Regions from separate parts of the Bacillus cereus group sp. Bce041 genome, predicted to be linked through region 2. Evidence: riboswitches for the same ligand, from Rfam matches in the RefSeq annotation. Region 2 holds a riboswitch; each other region holds the start of a gene.

Region 1 (2,187 bases), on a different contig from region 2:
AATGATTGCTCATTTAGATAAAAATAAGTATGAAATAGTTCCAATTACATTAAATGAAAAAATAGATTTAGTTGAAAAAGCGAAAGACATTGACTTTGCGTTGCTCGCATTACACGGAAAATACGGAGAAGATGGGACAGTTCAAGGAACACTGGAGAGTTTAGGGATTCCTTATAGCGGAAGTAATATGTTATCTAGCAGTATATGTATGGATAAAAATATTTCGAAAAAGATTTTACGTTATGAAGGTGTAGAAACACCAGATTGGATTGAACTTACAAAAATGGAGGATCTAAATCTTGATGAGTTAGATAAGTTAGGATTTCCATTAGTAGTAAAACCAAACTCTGGCGGATCGAGTGTCGGAGTGAAAATCGTTTATAATAAAAATGAATTGATCTCAATGCTAGAAACTGTATTCGAATGGGATTCTGAAGTAGTAATTGAAAAGTATATAAAAGGTGATGAAATTACATGTTCAATTCTGGATGGAAAACAGTTACCTATAGTTTCAATTCGACATGCAGCCGAGTTCTTTGACTACAATGCAAAATATGATGATACTAGTACAGTTGAGGAAGTTATCGAACTTCCAGCAGAAATTAAGGAACGTGTAAATAAAGGGTCACTTGCTTGTTATAAAGCATTAAAATGTAGTGTTTATGCAAGAGTTGATATGATGGTGAAGGACGGAATTCCATATGTAATGGAAATTAATACATTACCAGGGATGACACAATCAAGTTTATTGCCAAAAAGTGCAGAAGCAGCGGGGATTAGTTATAGCAAACTATTAGATATGATTATTGAAACATCATTAAAAGTTAGAAAAGAAGAAGGGTTTTAAGGGAATTATATAACGAATTTTTTTGACAGTTTCACGAAGTATGCTATGATGAATACATTATAAAAACAAAATATTTATCCACTAGGGGGGCCTTTTATAGGCTGAGATCAAATGTGATTTTGAGACTCTTAGTACCTGATCTGGTTAATGCCAGCGTAGGGAAGTGGGAAAGACGTTGCTATTTAATGAGTAAATAAATACTGTCAATTTCACTTTCTTTACGCCTGTAAAGAAAGTTTTTTTATTTTACAGCTTTAATAATTGTGGATAAATACTTATATTTTATACATTATTGGAGGGATTTAAATGACTTTTTCACAATCATTACGTAAAGAAGTAGATTCAATTTGGGAAGCGAGTTTTAACCATCCTTTTGTAAAAAAACTTGGTGAAGGAACATTAGATTTAGCTAGTTTTCGCTATTATGTGCTTCAAGATTCATATTATTTGAGTCATTTTGCTAGAGTACAAACTTTAGGAGCTGCAAAAGCTCTTGAATTAGAGACGACAGCTCGTATGGCACATCATGCTCAAAATACATATGAGGCCGAGTTATCTTTACATGAGAATTTTGCTAAAAAACTAGGGATAACGAAAGAAGAAAAAGATAATTTTATTCCTGCGCCAACTGCATATGCGTATACTTCACATATGTATCGTGCTGCGTATGAAGGGCATTTAGGAGATACCATTGCAGCAATTTTACCTTGCTATTGGTTGTATTATGAAATTGGCGAACGCTTAAAAGAGTGCCAGCCGGAAGAGCCAATTTATAACGAATGGATTTCTGCTTATGGATCTGATTGGTTCCGTACGCTAGTTGAAGAACAAATTACACGTTTAGATACTATCGCTGAAAAAGTAACAGAGGCAGATCGCAAACGTATGAAACAGCATTTTATTATTAGCAGTCAATATGAATATTCATTTTGGGAAATGGCTTATACATTAGAAAAGTGGCCAGTGGATACAGACGTAAAAGACGTAATTGGATAAAGAATAGAAGTAATGTTATAGATAGGTATGGATCATACCTATCTATATATTTTTTCTTGTCAAATTTGCGTAAAGTCATTAGTGCTACGGGAATGGCGAAATAGAATATCGATAATTTAGCTCATTTACTTGTCTACGCATTAACTGGATAAACTTCTGTCACATTTATTTTACAATCAAAGAACGTAAATGTTGGTGGTATGAAGTTAAATAAGAAAAGAAACCCGAGCTGTTAGCTGTAACGGAGTTGTTTTTTCTTTGCAGGAATTTCTATATTATCATGGAGTGTTGTTAATACGATATGCAAATATGCATATCGTATTTTTTTGAGTTCTTTATGTGTT
Region 2 (2,187 bases):
AAATATAAGTTCATTTGAAGTGATTGCAAATCAAGGCCGGATTGAACAAGTCATCGTGAACTTCATTACGAATGCTATACGATATACACCAAATAAAGAGGATATTATTATTTCTACAATAGATGAGAAGAATCGTATAAAAGTGTGCATTGAAAATAAAGGTACTCATATTGAAGAAGAGCAATTAGATAAAATTTGGGATCGTTTTTATCGCGTGGATACAGCTCGTCAGCGTTCACAAGGTGGGACGGGGCTTGGGCTTGCTATTTCAAAGAATATTTTAGAACTACATGATGCTGAATATGGGGCAGAAAATACAGAAGATGGTGTATTATTTTATTTCTATTTACCGAAAAAAGCGTAGACAATATGATCTATGCTTTTTTAATTTATTTTCATATTATCTTTACCTAATCTTTATTTTTAATCAGTATAATTTGTTTAGAATATGAGGTTATGTAAGGAGTCGATGAACCGTGCATAGCAATTGGCTAAGTATAATGGTATTTATTTTCTTTTGCGCATTTATTGTATTTTTAATTGATATTACGATATGAAAAAAGAGCGCTCATTAAGCGCCCTTTTTTTGTGTATTCATTTGATAAGCACTGATGCTTTTGAATAATCGTGGTGAAGTGATAAATAAAAATATAAGTAAAACGGTACATAAAATAAAAGAACCAAGCATTGTACTTCCATTTACGATTAATGAATATAACACAGCTGATTGACCTTTCGGCGCATATTGTCCCCAGAAAATAATGCCGGCAATAAAGTGGCAGAAATAGCGAGCAAAGCTACCGATAAATGTAGCAAGGATAATATAAGCAAGGACTTTCTTACCCTGATTTTGTTTTGATGAATGTTTGTCTTTATGGTTACCTAAATTTGATTGTTCTAAGCTATTTTCATTGGATGTTAAAAGTGCTTTTTGAATTGGACGATAGAATAAGCCAGCAAATCCGATAAAAGCAAAGGCAATGAAGTACTCAATGAATGCTTGAACAGGTGTTAAAATATAAGCATCTCCCACGACAATTTGTAATAGTCCCCAAACTAAACCGCCTAAGAAAGCTGATTTAAAGCCCCAGCGGTAAGCAATAATAAAAATAGGAATCATAGCGAATGAGATAGAACCGCCTGTTGGAAGTTTAAGTGATAATGGTAAAATATCGATAATCATGGCGAAGGCTGCAAGAATAGCAGATTCGATCATCGCTTGTAAATTGGTGTTACGCATGTTGTCTCCCCCTAAATCCAAGTTGTACAAAAAAGAATAGATATCATAGGAGGATACGAAATACGTAAATAAAAATGAGGTATGTATTTCGGACGTTTGCACAATCCCTGCGTTAGCATTAACTAACAGGTTCGAAGGGTCGGAACGAAGTGTTCCCTCTCAGCGGCATGGCTCCCCCAGTGATAACGAAATTCTTTATTTGTTATTGTTTATTGTAAGCGAAATGGATGAGAATGGCAAACGAATACAGTATGACAATAATTGAAATAGAATTGTAGCGAAATGTTAATAAATATGAAGCAAAAGGGTATAGTACAAGAGAAATTGGGTGTGGTATAATTTTTTTGAAAATAATTATCATTCTCTTCTGAGGGGGAAGGTTATGAGCTTAGTAGATATTAAAATTGGAGAGAAAGTGTTAGTAAAAAGTATTCAGTCTTTAGATCAGCTATTAAAGCGTAGACTAGCTGCTTTCGGTCTTGCTGAAGGAAGCGAACTTCGCCTGAAACAGAAAGCGATGTTCAAAGGTCCTTGTACATTGGAGTGTCGTGGACAGTTAATTAGTATTCGTCATTGTGACGCGAAAATGATAAAGGTGGAATTAGCGTGAATAAGGTAGCTTTGCTAGGGAATCCGAATACAGGGAAGACATCATTATTTAATGCGCTTACTGGTTCTTATGAATACGTAGGAAACTGGAGCGGTGTAACAGTAGAAAAGAAGGTTGGTAAATTAAAAGATAGACAAGGAACATTAATTGATTTGCCAGGTGTGTATGATTTAAATCCAGTTTCACGTGATGAAGGTGTTGTAACAAACTTTCTATTAACAGAAGAATTTAATCATATGTTAAATATCGTAGATTCCTCGCAGTTTGAAAGAAATATGCATTTAACGTTGCAGTTACTTGAATTTGGTAAGCCAGTCTCAATTGGTTTAAACATGGT
Region 3 (2,187 bases), on a different contig from region 2:
GGCATATATCCTACAGGATGGTGCTTTGTTTCTGTCAGTTCTATCTGTCCAGTACTTACCTTTTCTAGACCTGTAATAAGGCGAAATAAAGTACTTTTCCCACATCCACTCGGTCCGATAATACTGACAAACTCTTTCTCATGTATAGAAGCATTTAATTCATGGATGATTGGTTTCTCATCGTAATGAAAAGAAACATTATGAAACTGTAGTATGTTCTTGCTCCTCAAATCCCCACATCTCCTTACGATAGGACATATCCCAGAATAAATATTCAAATCGACTGGAATATAAGAAGATCTCCTCTAATCTTTCTAGTTCTGTCTCAGACTTTCCAACTGCCATTTCATTTAATAAATCTATTAACCAAATACAAAGATTACCGTATTCTTCCGAACTATATCCTTGAATCCACTCACCAAAAAACTCATGATCTCTTGCTCCAGGAATATCATTTAAACGCTTTCCAATTTCCCAATAGCTCCACATACATGGAAGAAGCGCTGCTATTAATTCCGCAAGTGTGCCATTTTGAGATACAGACATCATGTAATTTGTATAAGCTAAATTTTTAGCAGATGGTTTCGCAGACTCTATCTCCTCTATAGAAATTCCAAGTCTTTTTGCATATTGTTTATGGATTGTCATTTCGCCATTTAATATTCCATCAATTTGTTCAGCGAACTTTCCCATTACTTGTGGATTCGTTGCTTTTACAACACCAATCGCATATAACTTTGCATAATCTAGCAGATATAAATAATCTTGAATAATATAATACTGGAATTTATCTTTTTCTAACGTGCCATCTCCCATACCCACTACAAACGGATGATTATGACTCATCTCCCAAACCGGTTGCACAGTTTCTAATAATCTATCGCAAAATTTCATTTCTCTATCCCCTTTCAATATATGTATCTAAATAAAAAACCACTTCTATATATAAGAAGTGGTTACAGCAAATAAAGTTATACATTTATTCGATGCTCCACTTCCCTTCGCTAGTATTACCTAGATCAGGTGTTGTAAGGGTTAAGGATTATTCCTCTCTCAGCAAGTCAAGCACCCCTAGTGGTTTCAATATGAAATTTTCAAATAAAAAAGCCCCGTTTCTATACGCAAAGAAACGGGGACTCATTGTTAGTGTCCGAATTGCTTCCCTACGCTAGCATAATCTAGATCAGGTAATAAAAAGGATCAAAGGCTTACGGCCTACTCTCAGCTGGCAACACCAGCTCTCCTAGCAAACTATAAAATTATCACTGTCAGTATAACACCCTAATAAGACATCATCAACTTTTTTAATTTTCTTAATTATCAACATAATATCAAAAGTATACAATACATACATTCTATTTTAGAAAATAAAACCCCGATTAATTGTATAAAAAGGAATCATTATCTTCAAAAAATTTATTTTTATATTGATTTCATATTACATTTATGTGAATACCCCCACTATATTATATCTTTATACTATAATAAAATTACAACTATACAACTAGAGGAGGTCTCTATTCCATGAATATGAAAGCTACTGCTTTAACAGCAACTACTGTAGCGATTGCTTCTTTACTTCCTTCTATGGGTGAAACAAATGTACAAAAAGCAAACGCTGAACAATTATCTAATATTAAAACTGGGTATGTCAAAGTCGATCAAGTAGCATTACATACAGAAGATAACGTAAAAAGCACATCAATTGATACAATTCGCTTTAATACAAAAGTGAACATCCTTGAAACAACTAATGGTTGGTATAAAGTATCTGTTCATAATAAAGTAGGTTATGTACAAAAAGATGCTATTTTACTAAAAAACAAACTTCAATCTAATGATCAATACATCGTTAATGCTAATGCATTAAACGTTCGCTCTGAACCTAATTTAGAATCTTCCATTTTAGATGTATTACCAAATGGTAAGTTTATTACCGTTCAAGAAGATCAAGGCGAATGGTATAAAATATCACATAATGGCCAAACAGGTTACGTACAAAAAGCATTCATCTCTAATGGTTCACAACCCTTAGTAAAAGGAATCACCGTTCAAAATAATACAAAATATACTGTTGCAACACCTAATCTAAATGTACGTAGCACCGCTAGTACAAGTAGCGCTCTACTCGGTTCATTACAAAACGGTACACAAGTACAAGTAGTAGAAACTGTAGGTACTTGGTAT
Region 4 (2,187 bases), on a different contig from region 2:
ACTTTCTTCTTTCTTCGCCGGATTACATCCAGCCACACCTACCGCTACTAAGGCAGCTAACATAACTTTCAAACCTTTTTTCATTTTCTGCCGTCCTTTCTATATATCCATGGTGCTGTTATTCTTGCCATAAACTCTACGATAAAATACAGGCATAATGTCACCATAACGATGATTGCTGCAACACCAAATACTCGGGCAGTCAAAAAGGATTTTGTAGCCCTCGTAAGCATAACGCCTAATCCTTCACTTGCACCGAGCCATTCTCCGATAATTGCCCCCATTACGCTATATGTAACTGCAATTTTTAAACCTGAGAAAAAGTATGGAAGCACTGCTGGAAATTTTACTTTCTGGTAAACTTGCCATTTTGTCGCCTTCATTGTTTGTAACAGTTTCAGCATGTTTTTATCTACTGTTTGAAAACCTTCTAAAATACTAAGCGCAATTGGGAAGAAACAAACGAGTATTACGACCATTACTTTCGGCAACATCCCATATCCAAACCAAATAATAAATAGCGGTGCAAGTACAACAATTGGAATTGTTTGCGAAATAACGAGCAATGGATTTATTAAAATACGAAATAACGGTATAACGTCCATAATAATTGCGATGCTCGTCCCCAATAAAATTGCAAAAAATAGTCCAATTATAACTTCCTGCAGTGTTTGCATCGTATTTGGTAATAGTAAATCTTTCATCCCAATTAATTCTTGAACAATGGCAGAAGGCTTTGGTAAAATCCACGGTTCGATTTTAAATAATGAAACAGATCCTTCCCATATCGCAATGAGAAGGATAAGCCAAATAGTTGTAATAAGTTTAGATTGCTTCTGGTTTTGCATATTCATCACGGTACTTCCAAACCTTTTCATCTATCGTTACACCAGTGCTTGGACGATAATGGATTTTAATAGAAGTAATCACTTCTTCTGCTCCAGCATCGACGCAAGCTTGTTGCGCACGTTTAACGACATCAAGAAGTACATCTAATTCTCCTTCCAAAGTTGTTTCCATTGCCCCTACTTCATAACGAACTCCCGATTGTTGCACAACTTCAATTGCTTTATCGACAACAGAATATACATCTTTCGTTTTTGCTTGTGGTACTACTGAAAATGACATTGTAACTTGTTGTGACATAATAAAATCCCCCTTATAAAAATAAATTTCAAAAATAAGAAAAGGCTTTCCTACTGCGTAGGAAAGCCTTGTATGCAAGTTATTACAGAATAACATATGCTACATCACTTTAAGTAACTCCCTACGCTGGCATTATCCAGATCAGGTTGAGGGTCGATGTTTACTTACATCCTCTCAGCCAATTGGCTCCCCGGTCCTTAATTCGTTTTCATTGTAGCATGATTTATTTTATTGAACAAACAAAAGCATGCATAATCATTTCATTATTTTTGGAAAATAACCAACTTTTTCACCATGAGCTAATAACTGCTGAATAAATTCTTTATTAATTGCTGGTACTATCAATTCTTTTTTCTTAATCCATTTATTCGTTCTACGCGTACCCATTACAATTTCAGATTGCTGCGCTCCATCTCCTGCAACTTGAGAAGCAATTAACTCTGCTATTACTTCATTTCCCTTCGCTAATGCAAGTCCGGTATTTACATATTCTGAAAGTGGAACCATTTCAAGATTGTATCCACAATCTCCAATTAGCTGTATAAATTGTTCAAACTCAATTTGATGTGGATGACAAATATGTAACGTCTCTCCTATAATTTGCGAATCTTGCAAATACGATACAATTGATTTACTAGCAAAATCAATTGGTGTGAAATCAACTTTCCACTTCACATTTGGTGCTTTCCCAATTAATAGCATTGTTTTAATAAGACGATAAAATGCGTTTCCTTCAATATTTTGTTGGAACGAACCTGTTTCTGAATGACATGCTAAATTACCTGCACGATAAATATTTCCACGCAAACCATTTTTCATTGCTTCACGAACAATGTTTTCCGCTTGTAGTTTACTATTTGAATATACATTCTCTAAGTCTACACTGTAATTAAAATCACCAGTTTTCATGTATGTATCCCATTGATCTACCGCTAATTCTAACGGGATACCAATTGTAGAAATAAAATGGAATGTAGCACCTTTCTCCGCTAATGTTAGCATACGGCTAGTTCCTTGGACATTTATATTTTCAAATTGTTT

Evidence for each region. Region 2 has a riboswitch for thiamine pyrophosphate ahead of thiT (energy-coupled thiamine transporter ThiT). Riboswitches for the same ligand answer to the same signal wherever they lie in the genome.
Region 1: linked by a shared signal. The riboswitch ahead of tenA (thiaminase II) and the one ahead of thiT (energy-coupled thiamine transporter ThiT) in region 2 are both predicted to bind thiamine pyrophosphate.
Region 3: linked by a shared signal. The riboswitch ahead of tenA (thiaminase II) and the one ahead of thiT (energy-coupled thiamine transporter ThiT) in region 2 are both predicted to bind thiamine pyrophosphate.
Region 4: linked by a shared signal. The riboswitch ahead of ACUN13_RS21495 (MTH1187 family thiamine-binding protein) and the one ahead of thiT (energy-coupled thiamine transporter ThiT) in region 2 are both predicted to bind thiamine pyrophosphate.

Annotation. Positions count from the first base shown of each region.
Region 1 covers NZ_JBQXON010000004.1:66,615-68,801, forward strand. Annotated here, with positions in the region: gene ACUN13_RS14480 (D-alanine--D-alanine ligase) at 1-847, shown strand, start outside; TPP riboswitch at 921-1,026, shown strand; gene tenA (thiaminase II) at 1,154-1,843, shown strand.
Region 2 covers NZ_JBQXON010000001.1:1,042,165-1,044,351, reverse strand. Annotated here, with positions in the region: gene ACUN13_RS05525 (sensor histidine kinase) at 1-364, shown strand, start outside; gene thiT (energy-coupled thiamine transporter ThiT) at 572-1,240, opposite strand; TPP riboswitch at 1,327-1,428, opposite strand; gene ACUN13_RS05515 (FeoA family protein) at 1,623-1,850, shown strand; gene feoB (ferrous iron transport protein B) at 1,847-2,187, shown strand, end outside.
Region 3 covers NZ_JBQXON010000002.1:1,069,730-1,071,916, forward strand. Annotated here, with positions in the region: gene ACUN13_RS11550 (ABC transporter ATP-binding protein) at 1-230, opposite strand, end outside; gene tenA (thiaminase II) at 199-894, opposite strand; TPP riboswitch at 980-1,083, opposite strand; TPP riboswitch at 1,144-1,255, opposite strand; gene ACUN13_RS11560 (SH3 domain-containing protein) at 1,525-2,187, shown strand, end outside.
Region 4 covers NZ_JBQXON010000007.1:95,442-97,628, forward strand. Annotated here, with positions in the region: gene ACUN13_RS21485 (ABC transporter substrate-binding protein) at 1-84, opposite strand, end outside; gene ACUN13_RS21490 (ABC transporter permease) at 81-854, opposite strand; gene ACUN13_RS21495 (MTH1187 family thiamine-binding protein) at 826-1,146, opposite strand; TPP riboswitch at 1,248-1,349, opposite strand; gene ACUN13_RS21500 (non-ribosomal peptide synthetase family protein) at 1,402-2,187, opposite strand, start outside.